One region of the Anthropogastromicrobium aceti genome, then DNA from elsewhere that is predicted to be linked to it. Evidence: a T-box and tRNA genes for the amino acid it is inferred to sense, from the RefSeq annotation. Region 1 holds a T-box; the other holds one or more tRNA genes.

What was found. A T-box is a leader RNA that pairs with one kind of tRNA and senses whether it is charged. The one in region 1 lies ahead of proS (proline--tRNA ligase), so its partner is inferred to be a tRNA-Pro.
Region 2: it has a tRNA-Pro gene. The T-box ahead of proS (proline--tRNA ligase) is inferred to sense a tRNA for this amino acid. The anticodon was not compared.

What each region holds. Positions count from the first base shown of each region.
Region 1 is NZ_JAJEQN010000002.1:6,753-14,405, forward strand. It holds gene aroA (3-phosphoshikimate 1-carboxyvinyltransferase) at 1-1,123, opposite strand, end outside; gene LKD48_RS00760 (LL-diaminopimelate aminotransferase) at 1,335-2,546, opposite strand; gene LKD48_RS00765 (ANTAR domain-containing response regulator) at 2,573-3,127, opposite strand; gene LKD48_RS00770 (glutamine synthetase family protein) at 3,194-4,528, opposite strand; gene proS (proline--tRNA ligase) at 4,842-6,278, opposite strand; T-box leader at 6,341-6,548, opposite strand; gene LKD48_RS00780 (aspartate kinase) at 6,607-7,653, opposite strand, start outside.
Region 2 is NZ_JAJEQN010000023.1:1,356-9,008, forward strand. It holds gene rplK (50S ribosomal protein L11) at 1-420, shown strand, start outside; gene rplA (50S ribosomal protein L1) at 478-1,173, shown strand; ribosomal protein L10 leader region at 1,228-1,360, shown strand; gene rplJ (50S ribosomal protein L10) at 1,391-1,879, shown strand; gene rplL (50S ribosomal protein L7/L12) at 2,004-2,372, shown strand; tRNA gene LKD48_RS09600 (tRNA-Pro) at 2,579-2,652, opposite strand; gene rpoB (DNA-directed RNA polymerase subunit beta) at 2,915-6,814, shown strand; gene rpoC (DNA-directed RNA polymerase subunit beta') at 6,837-7,653, shown strand, end outside.

The DNA.
Region 1 (7,653 bases):
CGCCTTCCTCGCAGCGAATATCCATGCGTGTTAGCTCTGTACATATTGCCGCTATGCGATTGCTTTCCTGTAAGCGGATATGCGCGATTCCACGTATGGTAGTCGGTGTATCAGCAAATGGTGCAATTGCCGCCAATGTAATAGCCTGATCTGAGCAGCTGTGCATATTTACATCCACACCTTTTAAGATACCGTTTGCTGGTTTGCTCACACAGATTCCCTCTGGTGTATCTTCACAGATACAGCCCATTTTTTCAAGAATATGAACAAATTCAACATCTCCCTGCAGTGATTCTTCATGCACACCAGAAACTGTAACTGATATGCCAAGAAGTGCTGCCATGGCATAAAAATAACATGCAGCAGATACATCTGGCTCTATATCATACTTCTTTGCCTGATAACCGCCCTGCTTAGCAATTTTGTACACACCATTCTCAGACTGTACCTTTATTCCAAACTGCTCCATCATACGCACCGTCATGTCGATATAAGCCATGCCATGAGTTCCCTCTACCCTAATTACAGACTCTCCTGCATATGCGCCAAGTGAGATAAGCAGTGCACTTAAAAACTGGCTGCTGTCATTAATATTAACGCTGACATCAATACGCTTTTTCTCATTGTCACTATCATCAATAAGCAGCCCTGCACCTGTCACTTCAAACGGAAAATGACCATCCTGTCCCTCAAACAAAAATGATGCTCCGATGCCAGTCAGCGTCTTTAAAAGGGGTCCCATAGGGCGCTTTCTCATCTGTGCAGATGCATCCATATAGTGAGTTCCCTCTGACAGCCCCAGAAATGCTGCTAAAAAGCGCGCTGCTGTTCCGGCGCTTCCGACATATATAGCGGCATCTTTTGCCGGTACCTGTCCTCCATGACCATTTACAGTAACATTACAGTTATCCTCTTCTACCTTTGTTTCTATTCCAAGCTTTTGCACACAGTCCAAAAAATGTCTCGAATCATCAGAAAAGAGCACGCCCGAAAGCGCACTCTCTCCTTTTGCGAGCGCTGCTAAAAGCAGCGCCCTGTTTGTAATACTTTTTGATCCGGGCACATGAACTGTAATGCTTGTCTGTTTGATTTCGTTTACTTTTTTTACACGATATTCTTCCATACAAAGCAGCCCTTCCTCTTTCTAATTTTTAACAGTCCACGGACGCCATTCACAAAACCGCACATTCTGTGCGCCGCTGCAAAGCGCGAACAAAGTACGCGCGCAGCTTTGTTTTGTTCATGAACGGGCGTCCACCTCGTCATGTTGATTCACAAAATCCTCATGCAAGCATGGGATTTCATGAATCTGCCATGACGTGTGAACTGTTAAATCACATCTTTACAATTCTCTCAATTGCCTCTTTAGTATTCTCGGCACTTCCAAATGCAGTCAGACGGAAGTATCCCTCTCCGCTTGGTCCAAAGCCTGATCCTGGTGTACCTACGATATTGACAGTCTCAAGCAGGTAATCAAAGAACTGCCAGCTTGTCATGCCGTCTGGTGTCTTTAACCAAATGTATGGTGCATTTACGCCTCCTGATACGCTGTAGCCTGCGCTCTTTAAACCTGTTAAGATCATTTTTGCGTTATTCATGTAATAATCAATCTGTGCCTTAAGCTCAGCCTGTCCCTGAGGAGTGTAAACTGCCTCTCCTGCACGCTGAATGATATACGGAGCACCGTTGTACTTAGTTCCATGACGTCTTGCCCACAATGGATTAAGTGCAACACCATCACACATCAATTCCTTCGGGATTACAGTAAAGCCAAGACGCATTCCTGTAAATCCGGCATTCTTAGAAAAGCTTCTAAGCTCAATTGCACATGTTCTTGCACCTTCACACTCATAGATGGAATGTGGAATATTTTCTTCTGAAATGTAAGCTTCATAGGCTGCGTCGTAGATGATAACTGAACCCTTCTCATTTGCATAGTCAACCCACTTCTGAAGCTCATCCTTTGTGATAACACTTCCTGTTGGGTTATTCGGATAGCAAAGATAAATCAGATCTGGTGTCTTTTCTGGCAGTGCCGGCGTGAAATTGTTTTCCTGTGTACACGGCATGTAAATAACATTGCTCCATGTCTCGGTCTTTGGATCGTAAACGCCAGTGCGTCCTGCCATAACATTACTGTCAACATATACAGGGTAAACAGGGTCACATACAGCAATAACACTGTCTGCCGCAAAGATTTCCTGAATATTTCCGCAATCACACTTCGCACCGTCAGAAACAAATACTTCGTCGATGTCTACATGGCAGCCTCTGTCCTTATATTCCTTTGCAATGGCGCTGCGAAGAAACTCATATCCAAGATCTGGTGCATAGCCGTGAAAAGTCTCTGCATGACCCATCTCCTCTACTGCCTTATGTGTAGCTTCGATAATAGATGGTGCAATTGGCTGTGTTACATCACCAATTCCTAAACGGATAATCTTCTTATCTGGATTTGCTGCACTGTAAGCAGCTACTTTCTTTCCAATTTTTGAAAACAGATAGCTTCCCGGAAGCTTCAGATAATTTTCATTTACTCTTGCCATTCTTCTCCTCTTTCCGCCGTTACGGCTTATACATTTTTCCCCAATATGGAAAGTACCATCTGGGCTGTCTCTATCATATTTACCCCGTTTGCCATACTGCTTTTTTGCAGATAACGATGTGCTTCTTCCTCTGTCATGCCCTTTTGCTTCATCAAAAGATCCTTTGCAAGCATAATCTGCTGCTTATCAAACACATTTCGCTGTTTTGGCTGCTGACGTGCTTTTTTCTTTCGCAGCTCACTTTCTTCTACAGCCGCATCAACACTTGCAAGCAGCTCATGCACCTTAAGCGGCATAGCTACGCATCTAATCCTTTTATCATCTACCTCACTTGTAAACCGCCTTGAAGCAAGAAGCAGCATATCAAATTGTTCCGACAAATCCTCCCTAAGCTGACTATAGATCATGTCGGTCAATCGGTATCCGCACACAACTACTCCATTATGCAGATCATCGGCATATTGAAGTGTCTGAGCACCCGAGGTACAGACAGCAACAACGGGGAATCCATTTTTCACTAAAATATTTCGGATACTTTTTGCATCCTCCGGCTTGGGAAATGCCACTATCACATTTGTCACTGAGATTCCCCCTTTTACACATAACATTTTCGTGCTGCAGTATCTGTTACATCAAAATATTTACACTTAATACTTGTTTAGATACTGCCGGGTTTCCCAATCAGTTACATAAGCCTGATACTGACTTACCTCACGCCTTTTTGCACGAACATATTTGCCGGAAATATACTCGCCAAGCGTCTTCATAACAAGAGGATCATTTTCCATTTCCTCCACTGCCTCTGATAAACTCTTTGGCAGACGCTTTAAATTCAGCTTCTCACACTCTTCTTCACTGAGGCGATAAATATTTAATTCTGTTGCTGCCTGTGGCATTAAGCCCTTTTTAATTCCTTCAAGACCTGCTGCAATGATACCAGCAAATGCCAGATAGGAATTTACACAAGGGTCAGGGTTTCTAAGCTCAATATGCATATCCTTTGCAGATGTTCTTGGAACGCTGATTAATGGTGAGCGATTGCCTGATGACCATACAATATAGGCCGGTGCTTCATTTCCCGGAACAATGCGCTTATAGGAATTTACAAGCGGATTTGTTACTGCTGTCAATCCTCTTACATGTGCCATGATACCTGCCATAAAATGATAGCCAAGCTCACTAAGTCCATATGAATCAGCTGGATCGGACAAAATGTTATTGCCTTCTAAATCCATAAGCGTCATCTTAAGATGCATACCGCAGCCATCTGAGTCATTCATCGGCTTTGGCATAAATGTTGCATGCAGTCCATGACGGCTGGCAATAGTTTTGCATGTCATGCGAAATGTCACTATATTATCGGCTGCTGCAAGCGCATTCACTGGCTGCAAATCAATCTCATGCTGATAAGGTGAATGCTCATGATAGGAACTTCTGACATCAATTCCCATATCCTCAAGTGCAAGAATAATATCTCTTCTGACATTCTCACCTGTATCAAGCGGTGCAACATCAAAATAAGATCCATGTCCCTGCGTCTGCAGCATCACCTCTCCGTCTGTATCATATGGAAACAGACAAAATTCACATTCTGGGGCAATATAAGGATAAATTCCCATCTTGGCTGCCTCACGTATAACCCGCTTTAATATATAACGGCTATCCCCCTCAAATGGCGTTCCATCACACTTATGGATATCACAAATCAGACGGGCAACCTTGCCTGTCTGAGGTCTCCATGGAAAGATCTCAAACGAATCCAAATCTGGATACAAGTACATGTCATCCTCTTCGATTCGCACAAATCCGTCAATGCCAGAGCCATCAAATGAACATTCATTATTAAGTGCCTGCTCTAGCTGTCCTGCTGTAACTGCAATATTCTTTACGGTTCCAAACACATCTGTAAACTGCAGACGTATAAATCCAACGTCCTCCTCATCTACCATGCGTAAAATATCTTCCTTTGAATATTTCGACATACTGATGTTTCCTTTCCAACTGATTACTCTGCTATCTGGCGGCTAACTCATGTTTTAGTTTACTAACCTACTATTTTGACAGTGGGGGCAAACTTGTTGCCCCCGTTGGCATGATACTATAGTAACACATCTTTACTGTATCTTCTATATTTTTTTTCACAATTAAAGTAACTACTCAGAACCCCATTCGCAAAATCGCATCTTCGATGCTTCTATTTTGCTCATGTGGTTACCTCGCCATATAAAATTGCTATTCTGTCTGAATGCAAGCATTCACAGAAAGCAATTTTGCATGGCTCTGAATAGTTGCAAATTAATATGCTTTGCCCCATACAACCATTTTCTTTGCTTTCTTTCCGCAGCATACACATACGTCAGAAAGCTCTTCCTGCTCAAACGGCATGCAGCGGCTTGTTGCTGACAGCTCTTCCTTTACCTTATCCTCACATGCGCGGTCACCGCACCACATAGCCTTTACAAAACCTGGCTTATTTGCAAGAATATCCTTAAACTCTTCATAATTTGTTGCTGTATAGGTGTGAGCATCTCTATGTGCTCTTGCTCTCTCAAGCATTTCCTTTTGCATAGTCTCAAGAATCTCACCTACCTTCGCTGACAGTTCCTCAAAGCTTACGGTGATCTTTTCTCTTGTGTCACGGCGAACAATTACTGCCTGTCCTGCCTCGATATCCTTCGGACCTACCTCGATACGAACCGGAATACCACGCATCTCTGCCTCTGCAAATTTAAAGCCTGGTCCCTTATCAGAATCATCGATAGTTGTTCTGAAGTTCTTTGCTAACTCTTCCTTAAGTGCATATGCCTTATCCATAACACCTTCCTTATGAGCTGCAATCGGAATAACTGTTACCTGAGTCGGAGCAATTCTTGGTGGAAGAACAAGACCGCTGTCATCTCCGTGAACCATGATTAACGCACCGATGATACGTGTTGTCATACCCCATGAAGTCTGGTAAACATGCTTAATCTTATTATCCTTATCTGCAAAGGTTACATCAAATGCCTTTGCAAAGCCGTCTCCAAAGTTGTGGCTCGTTCCAGACTGTAAAGCCTTTCCATCATGCATAAGAGCCTCGATGGTATAAGTAGATACAGCACCTGCAAACTTCTCCTTATCAGTCTTAACACCCTTAAGAACAGGAATAGCCAGTATTTCCTCACAGAAATCAGCGTAAACATTTAACATCTGGATTGTTCTTTCCTCAGCCTCCTCTGCAGTTGCATGAGCAGTATGACCCTCCTGCCATAAGAACTCTCTTGTTCTTAAAAATGGACGAGTCTCCTTCTCCCAACGAACAACTGAACACCACTGATTATATACGCGCGGCAGATCACGATAAGAATGAATGTCTCTGGAATAAAAATCACAGAATAATGTCTCAGAAGTCGGACGTACACACATACGCTCTGGCAGCTCGGTCAGTCCACCATGAGTAACCCAGGCTACCTCTGGTGCAAAGCCTTCTACATGATCCTTTTCCTTGTCAAGAAGACTCTCTGGAATAAACATTGGCATTGCCACGTTCTGTACACCAGTTGCCTTAAAACGTCTGTCAAGTTCATGCTGGATATTCTCCCAGATTGCATAACCATATGGCTTGATTGCCATAAATCCCTTTACGCTTGTATAATCACACAGCTCAGCTTTCTTTACAACGTCTGTATACCACTGTGCAAAATCTTCATTCATTGAAGTGATTGCTTCTACTAATTTCTTTTCCTTTGCCATGTTAACCTCCATTTTTGATTCGGGTGGATAATAGGAAAGTCCCCTGTCAGCAATTTTTACTGACAAGGGACCAAATCATTCTTTGCTTCGGCGGTACCACCCTTATTAAAACCATGCGGTTTTCTCTTTTTTATGCCTGTAACGCTTGGCTGCGTCCAGTTTCCTGGAATGCTCCAAAGTAGGTTCGTTCCCGCGCATTTGTATGCTCTCACCAACCGCATACTCTCTGTGAAACCGCCTGAAAGTACTATTCTTCTTCATTGCACCATGCAGATTTATAATCTGAATGGTTCTATCTTACAAAACAAAATTTGATTTGTCAACCAATTTAGAGCTGAGAAACTACAAAAATATCATAAATTGCTTTGATTGCTGTCTCAAACTCGGAATTTTTTACACCAACGATGATGTTGATCTCGCTAGAACCCTGATCAATCATCTTTACATTTACCTTTGCATGAGCTAACGCTGAGAAGATGCGTCCTGCTGTTCCTCTTGCCTCTCTCATACCACGTCCTACAATTGCAATAAGAGCGATATCCGGTTCAAGGTCAAGCACATCCGGGTGAACCAGATGCTTGATTTCTGTCAATACCTTCTGCTCTTTCTCCTCAAACTCGCTCTGATGTACAATAACAGTCATGGTATCAACACCACTTGGCATATGCTCGAAGGAAATACCATATTTTTCAAAAGCTTCCAGTACCTTTCTTCCAAAGCCGATCTCTGCATTCATCATATCTTTCTCGATATTGATTGCCACAAAGTCCTTCTTTCCTGCAATACCAGTAATTGTATACTTCGGCACATGGCAGGTCTTTTCTACAATCATAGTTCCTCTGTCTTCCGGTGAATTTGTATTTTTGATATTGATCGGAATACCTGCTTGACGTACTGGGAATATTGCATCCTCATGAAGAACGGAAGCTCCCATGTAAGAAAGCTCACGAAGCTCCTTATAAGTGATTGTTGTAATTGGCTCCGGATTTCTAATGATACGCGGATCTGCTACCATACAGCCTGAAACATCTGTCCAGTTCTCATACAGATTAGCATTTACGGCTCTTGCAACGATAGAACCAGTTATATCAGAACCGCCTCTTGAGAATGTTCTAATGGTGCCATCCTCCTCTGCACCAAAAAATCCTGGAATTACGGCACGCTCTACTTTCTCAAGACGCTTAGACATAATCTTGTTTGTGACAGCTGCATTAAAGGAACCATCATGATTAAAACGAATAACCTCTGCTGCATCTACAAACTCATATCCAAGATAGTTTGCCATAATAATACCATTTAAGTATTCACCACGGGAGGCTGCGTATTCCTTTCCAGCTTTTGCTGCAAACTTTGACGCAATCTCCTCAAACTGCGT
Region 2 (7,653 bases), on a different contig from region 1:
AAGAAAGTTACAGGTTATATTAAGTTACAGATTCCTGCTGCAAAGGCAACACCGGCTCCACCGGTTGGACCTGCTCTTGGACAGAAGGGTGTCAACATTGTACAGTTTACAAAGGAGTTTAACGCAAGAACTGCTGATCAGGCTGGTATGATCATTCCGGTTATCATCACTGTATACGCAGACAGAAGCTTTACCTTCGTTTGCAAGACTCCGCCGGCTGCTATTCTTATTAAGAAGGCATGCAATATTCAGACTGCTTCTGCAGCACCAAATAAGACTAAGGTTGCAACTCTTTCCAAGGCTGATCTTCAGAAGATCGCTGAGACAAAGATGCCAGACCTTAATGCAGCAAGCCTTGAGGCTGCTATGAGCATGATCGCAGGTACTGCTCGCAGTATGGGTGTTAAGGTAGAAGAGTAAGAATATCAACATTAAGTGGGAGGGATATTCCCGCAAATACCACCAGGAGGTTTTTCGATGAAAAGAGGAAAAAAGTATGTAGAGGCTGCCAAGTTGGTAGACCGCGCTACTCTTTATGATGTAAACGAAGCCGTATCTATCGTAAAGAAGGCTTCTAGTGCAAAGTTTGATGAGACAGTTGAAGCTCATATCAGAACAGGTTGTGATGGACGTCACGCAGATCAGCAGATCCGTGGTGCAGTAGTTCTTCCTCATGGAACAGGTAAGAATGTTCGCGTTCTTGTATTCGCTAAGAATGACAAGGCTGATATCGCAAAAGAGGCAGGAGCTGATTACGTTGGAGCTGAGGAGCTGATTCCGAAGATCCAGAACGAAGGATGGCTTGATTTCGACGTTGTAGTAGCTACCCCGGATATGATGGGTGTTGTTGGTCGTCTGGGTCGTGTACTTGGACCGAAGGGCTTAATGCCAAACCCGAAGGCTGGTACCGTAACTATGGACGTTGCAAAGGCTATTAAGGAAATTAAAGCTGGTAAGATTGAGTACAGACTGGATAAGAGCAACATTATTCATGTTCCGGTTGGTAAGGTTTCCTTCACCGAGGAGCAGTTAGCAGACAACTTCCAGGCGCTGATGGGCGCAGTAATCAAGGCTAGACCGAGCACTCTGAAGGGTACCTTCTTAAAGAGTGTTACCATGGCTTCTACCATGGGACCTGGCGTTAAGTTAAATACCGTTAAATTTGGTCAGTAAAAAGTACTTGACAAGTGATTGTCAGTATGATATTATTGCAATGTTTGAGGCCGCAAGGCTTTCATATATTTGCCGAAGACAGCAGGTGCCGCAAGGCATAAGGAGAAAACGCCTGCCGAGGAGAGATCTATATTAAAGATTATCTTTGCCTCTCTGTCTTTGCAGAGAGGCATTTTTCGGCCTTTTCTTAAAATTTTCAAGAAGGAGGGCACATATCATGGCTAAAGTTGAGCTGAAGCAGCCGATTGTTGAGGAAATCAAAGCATCCTTAGACGGCGCAAAGGGTGTAGTTCTGGTTGACCATCGTGGTCTTACCGTTGAGCAGGATACCGTACTGCGTAAGAGTCTGAGAGAAGCTGGTGTTACTTATAAGGTATATAAGAACACACTGGTTAAGCGTGCAATCGAGGGCACTGAGTTCGAGAGCTTAAAGGATCTGTTAGAGGGTCCATCCGCAATTGCAATCAGCAAGAGCGAGGCAACCACACCGGCAAGCATTATCTGCAAGTTTGCTAAGACAAACGATAAGCTTGAGGTTAAGGGTGGTGTTGTAGAAGGAGCCTTCTACGATGCTAAGGGTGTTGAGGTTCTGTCCACAATCCCGTCCAGAGAAGAACTTCTTGCAAAGTTCCTGGGAAGCATCCAGTCTCCGATCACCAATTTTGCTCGTGTTATCAAGCAGATCGCAGAGAAGCAGGAAGCATAATCTGGTTTATGATTGGAATTTGGCAGCTGCGTAAAACAGCTGCATGAGATGATTCAAAATGGATCATCATTCGTAAAAGCCGTAAGGCATAGTTAATAATTCTTATATTAGGAGGAAAATTATCATGACAGCAGCAGAGATTATCGAAGCTATTAAGGGTATGAGCGTTTTAGAGTTAAATGACCTTGTAAAGGCATGTGAGGAAGAGTTTGGCGTATCTGCAGCAGCAGGTGTTGTTGTAGCAGCAGCAGGCGCTGGCGCAGCAGCTGAGGAAGAGAAGACTGAGTTCGACGTAGAGCTGACTGAGGTTCCAGCAGCTTCTAAGATCAAGGTTATCAAGGTTGTTCGTGAAGTAACCGGTCTGGGTCTGAAGGAAGCTAAGGAATTAGTTGAGGCAGCTCCGAAGGTAGTTAAGGAAGCAGCAGCTAAGGCTGACGCTGAAGAGCTGAAGAAGAAGTTAGAGGAAGTTGGAGCAAAGGTTACCTTAAAGTAATTTGTGCTTAACATTAGGTTCTGGAATCCTTGAAAAACAAGGGTTTCAGAACCTTTTTTTGTTTATCTGACTGATATTTGATAGATATTTGTTTCAAAAGAGCAGGCAATTGACTTTAGAAAGACAGCTGCACATGTAAAGTGCAATAAAAAAAGACCGGTTTTTCCGGTCTGATAAAAGATAAGGTCAGATAAAATTAAATAAAATCGGGGCGACAAGACTTGAACTTGCGGCCTCATGAACCCCATTCATGCGCGCTACCAAACTGCGCTACGCCCCGACGCTCACAAGTAAAAACAATTATATCAAATAAGCAGAAGTTTGTAAAGAAAAAAGTTAAAAAAATCAAGAAAACGGCAAAAAAATAGTTGACAGTCTGCCTATGCTATGCTATAGTGATATGTGCACTATCATGGACAAAATCGCTTTCTATGCTTTCCGTATAGAAGACAATGGTGTCTGCCAATATACTTTGAGGCAGCATGCCGCGCAGATATGGATCGGATAGAGGCACAAAATATATTTATCAGGGGTGAGCAAACATGGAAAAAAACAGAATTCGACCAGTCAAATCCGGCAGAACCTTCCGTATGAGTTATTCCAAGTCCAACGAAGTTCTTGAAATTCCGAATCTGATTGCGATCCAGAAGGATTCTTACCAGTGGTTCCTTGGCGATGGACTTAAAGAGGTATTTGATGATATCTCCCCTATCGTAGATTTCAGCGGCAATCTGGAGTTGCGTTTTGGCAAATTCCGTCTGTGCCCGGATGAAATTAAGCACACAATCGAGGAATGCAAGGAACGTGATGCAACATATTCCGCACCACTTAAGGTTGAGGTCAGACTTCATAATAAGGAAACTGATACCATTAAAGAACATGAGATTTATATTGGTGATCTTCCGTTGATGACGGATACAGGCTCCTTTGTAATCAATGGAGCAGAGCGTGTTATCGTTAGCCAGCTGGTACGTTCACCTGGTATTTATTTTACTATCGACCATGATAAGACCGGAAAAGAGCTGTACTCTTCTCAGGTCATCCCGAATCGTGGAGCATGGCTTGAGTATGAGACAGACTCAAATGATATTTTCTATGTAAGAGTCGATCGTACACGTAAGATACCGGTAACTGTTCTGATCCGTGCATTAGGATGGGGCAGCAATGAGCAGATTTTAGAGATTTTTGGCGAGGAGCCAAAGCTTCTTGCAACACTTGAGAAGGATGTCAGCAATGATTACAAGAGCGGTCTTCTTGAATTATATAAGAAGATTCGTCCAGGCGAGCCGCTTTCTACCGACAGTGCTTCCAGCTTGCTGCAGGGTATGTTCTTTGATGTAAGAAGATATGATCTGGCACGTGTAGGCCGTTATAAATACAATAAGAAGCTTCATTTCCGCAATCGTCTGAATGGACATACTTTAGCAGATGATGTAGTAGATGTTTCTACAGGCGAGATTATCGCTGAGGCAGGTACGACCTGTAATCGCGCAATCGCAACAAAGATTCAGAACTCAGGTGTTCCGTACGTATATGTTGATGTAGAAGGACGCCGTGTAAAGGTTCTGTCTAACCTCATGGTAGATGCTTCTGAGTATCTTAACCTGACAGAGGAAGAGCTTGAAGCTGCTGGAATCAATGAGCTTGTTTATTATCCAGTACTGACTCAGATCTTAGAGAAGGGTCTTGAGGGTGATGAGCTGATGGCAGAGCTTCGTGCAAATAATGCAGAGCTGATTCCGAAGCACATCATGAAGGAAGATATCTTAGGTTCTATTAACTACTGCTTAAACTTAGAGTATGGCATAGGACAGGATGATGATATCGACCACTTAGGAAATCGTCGTATCCGTGCTGTAGGTGAGCTGCTTCAGAACCAGTATCGTATTGGTATGTCCCGTATGGAGCGTGTTGTAAGAGAGCGTATGTCTACAAACGATCCGTCTGATCTGACACCACAGAGCTTAATTAACATTAAGCCTGTTACTGCTGCTGTTAAGGAGTTCTTCGGAAGTTCCCAGCTGTCTCAGTTCATGGATCAGAATAACCCGCTTGCAGAGTTAACTCATAAGAGACGTCTGTCTGCGTTAGGACCTGGTGGTCTGTCAAGAGACCGTGCCGGATTCGAGGTTCGAGATGTTCACTATACTCATTATGGACGTATGTGCCCAATTGAGACTCCTGAAGGTCCTAATATCGGTTTGATTAACTCACTTGCAACATATGCAAGAGTAAATAAATATGGATTTATCGAGGCACCGTATCGTATCGTTGATAAGAGTGATGCCCAAAATCCGCGTGTAACTGACGAGGTTCGCTACTTCACAGCTGATGAAGAGGATGATTTCGTAGTAGCACAGGCAAATGAGCCATTAGATTCAGAAGGCCATTTCATGAATAAGATGGTTTCAGGTCGTTTCCGTGAGGAGACTTCTGAGTTTGAGCAGAAAAATATCGACTTGATGGACGTTTCTCCACGAATGGTATTCTCTGTCGCAACTTCCATGATTCCATTCCTGCAGAACGATGATGCGAACCGTGCACTTATGGGTTCCAACATGCAGCGTCAGGCAGTTCCGTTAATGTTAACAGAGGCTCCGGTAGTTGGTACCGGTATGGAAGATAAGGCAGCATACGATTCAGGTGTTTGCGTAGTAGCAAAGCACGCAGGTGTTGTTGAGCGTTCCTCCTCTAAGTTAATTATCGTTAAGTGTGATGATGGTACAAGAGATGAGTATCGTCTGACAAAATTCTCAAGAAGCAACCAGAGCAACTGCTACAACCAGAGACCAATCGTTTTCAAGGATGAGCGTGTTGAGGCTGGACAGGTTCTTGCAGATGGTCCGTCCACAAAGAATGGTGAGATTGCACTTGGAAAGAACCCGTTAATCGGATTTATGACCTGGGAAGGTTATAACTACGAGGATGCTGTCCTTTTAAGTGAGCGTCTTGTTCAGGAGGATGTATATACCTCCATTCATATTGAAGAATATGCAGCAGAGTCTCGTGATACAAAGCTCGGACCGGAAGAGATCACAAGAGATGTTCCTGGTGTCGGCGATGAGGCTCTCAAGGATCTTGATGACCGTGGTATCATTCGTATTGGTGCGGAAGTACGTGCCGGAGATATTCTGGTAGGTAAGGTAACACCAAAGGGTGAGACAGAGCTGACTTCTGAGGAAAGACTGCTTCGTGCAATCTTCGGTGAGAAGGCAAGAGAAGTTCGTGATACATCATTGAAGCTTCCACACGGTGCATATGGTATTGTTGTTGATACAAAGGTATTTAACCGTCAGAATAGTGATGAGCTGGCTCCTGGTGTAAATCAGGTAGTACGCATCTATATCGCACAGAAGAGAAAGATCTCTGTCGGCGATAAGATGGCAGGTCGTCACGGAAACAAAGGTGTTGTCTCCAGAGTTCTTCCTGTAGAAGATATGCCGTTCCTTCCAAATGGACGTCCTCTGGATATCGTATTAAACCCGTTGGGCGTACCTTCTCGTATGAACATCGGACAGGTGCTGGAGACTCATTTGAGCCTTGCTTCAAAAGCACTTGGATTTAATATTTCTACACCAGTATTTGATGGCGCAAGCGAGAGTGATATCCTTGATACTCTTGATCTGGCAAATGATTATGTTAACATGGAGTGGGATGAATTCTACGAGAAATATAAGGATTCCCTGCGTGAAGATGTTATGGATTACCTTGGCACTCATCTGGAGCACAGAGAGCTGTGGAAGGGTGTTCCGATTCGCCGTGATGGTAAGGTAAGACTGCGTGACGGCCGTACCGGTGAGTATTTCGATAGCCCGGTAACAATTGGACACATGCACTACTTAAAGCTGCATCATCTGGTAGATGATAAGATCCATGCACGTTCAACAGGTCCTTACTCACTTGTTACCCAGCAGCCTCTTGGTGGTAAGGCACAGTTTGGTGGACAGCGTTTCGGAGAGATGGAGGTTTGGGCTCTCGAGGCGTATGGTGCCGCTTATACACTGCAGGAGATTCTGACTGTTAAGTCTGATGATGTTGTAGGACGTGTAAAGACATATGAGGCAATTATCAAGGGCGAGAATATTCCAGAGCCAGGTGTACCGGAGTCCTTTAAGGTACTTCTTAAGGAATTACAGGCACTGGCACTTGATGTACGCGTACTGGATGCAGATAATAATGAAGTAGAAATTAAGGAAAGCACAGAGTATGGCAATACTGACTTCAGAAGTATTATGGAAGACGGTGGAAAGCGCCATTATTCTGAGGAAGAGTTCCAGAGAAACGGTTCTACCATTCAGGAAGTAAAGGATGGAGAGATTGCAGACGTTGATATGGATGCTTCCAATGCAGATGATTTTGATAAAGATGATATGGACGGGTCATTTGGGTCTGATGGATTTGATACAGATGATTTTGATGATTTAGGAGACTCAGATAACTAAGAGCCAGAAGGGAGAACCATTTATGCCGGAAAATAAAACCGATGGAGGACAGTCAATTGCTTTTGAGTCCATTAAGATTGGTCTTGCTTCCCCTGAGAAGATCAGAGAGTGGTCAAGAGGCGCTGTCACAAAGGCTGAAACAATTAACTACAGAACGCTGAAGCCGGAACCGGATGGCTTATTCTGTGAGCGTATTTTCGGACCGCAGAAGGACTGGGAGTGTCACTGCGGAAAGTATAAGAAGATTCGTTACAAGGATATGATTTGTGATCGTTGTGGTGTTGAGGTTACAAAGTCCAGTGTCCGCCGTGAGCGTATGGGACATATCGAGCTGGCAGCTCCGGTTTCCCATATCTGGTATTTCAAGGGTATTCCGAGCCGTATGGGCCTGATCCTTGATATTTCACCAAGAAATCTTGATAAGATTTTATATTTTGCATCCTATGTCGTTCTTGACAGGGGTGAGTCTGATCTGAATTATAAGCAGGTACTCTCAGAGAGAGAGTACCGCGATGCAATCGAGCAGTACGGCTATGGCAAGTTCCGTGTAGGAATGGGTGCCGAGGCAATTCAGGAGCTGTTAAAGGCAATTGACCTTGAGAAGGATTCTGAGGAACTTCGCGCAGAGCTTAAGGATGCATCAGGCCAGAAGCGTGCTCGTATCATCAAGAGATTAGAGGTTGTTGAGGCATTCCGTAATTCTGGAAATCGTCCTGAGTGGATGATTCTTGATGCTATCCCGGTTATGCCGCCGGATCTTCGTCCTATGGTTCAGCTGGATGGAGGAAGATTTGCAACATCTGATTTGAATGATCTGTATCGTCGTATTATTAATAGAA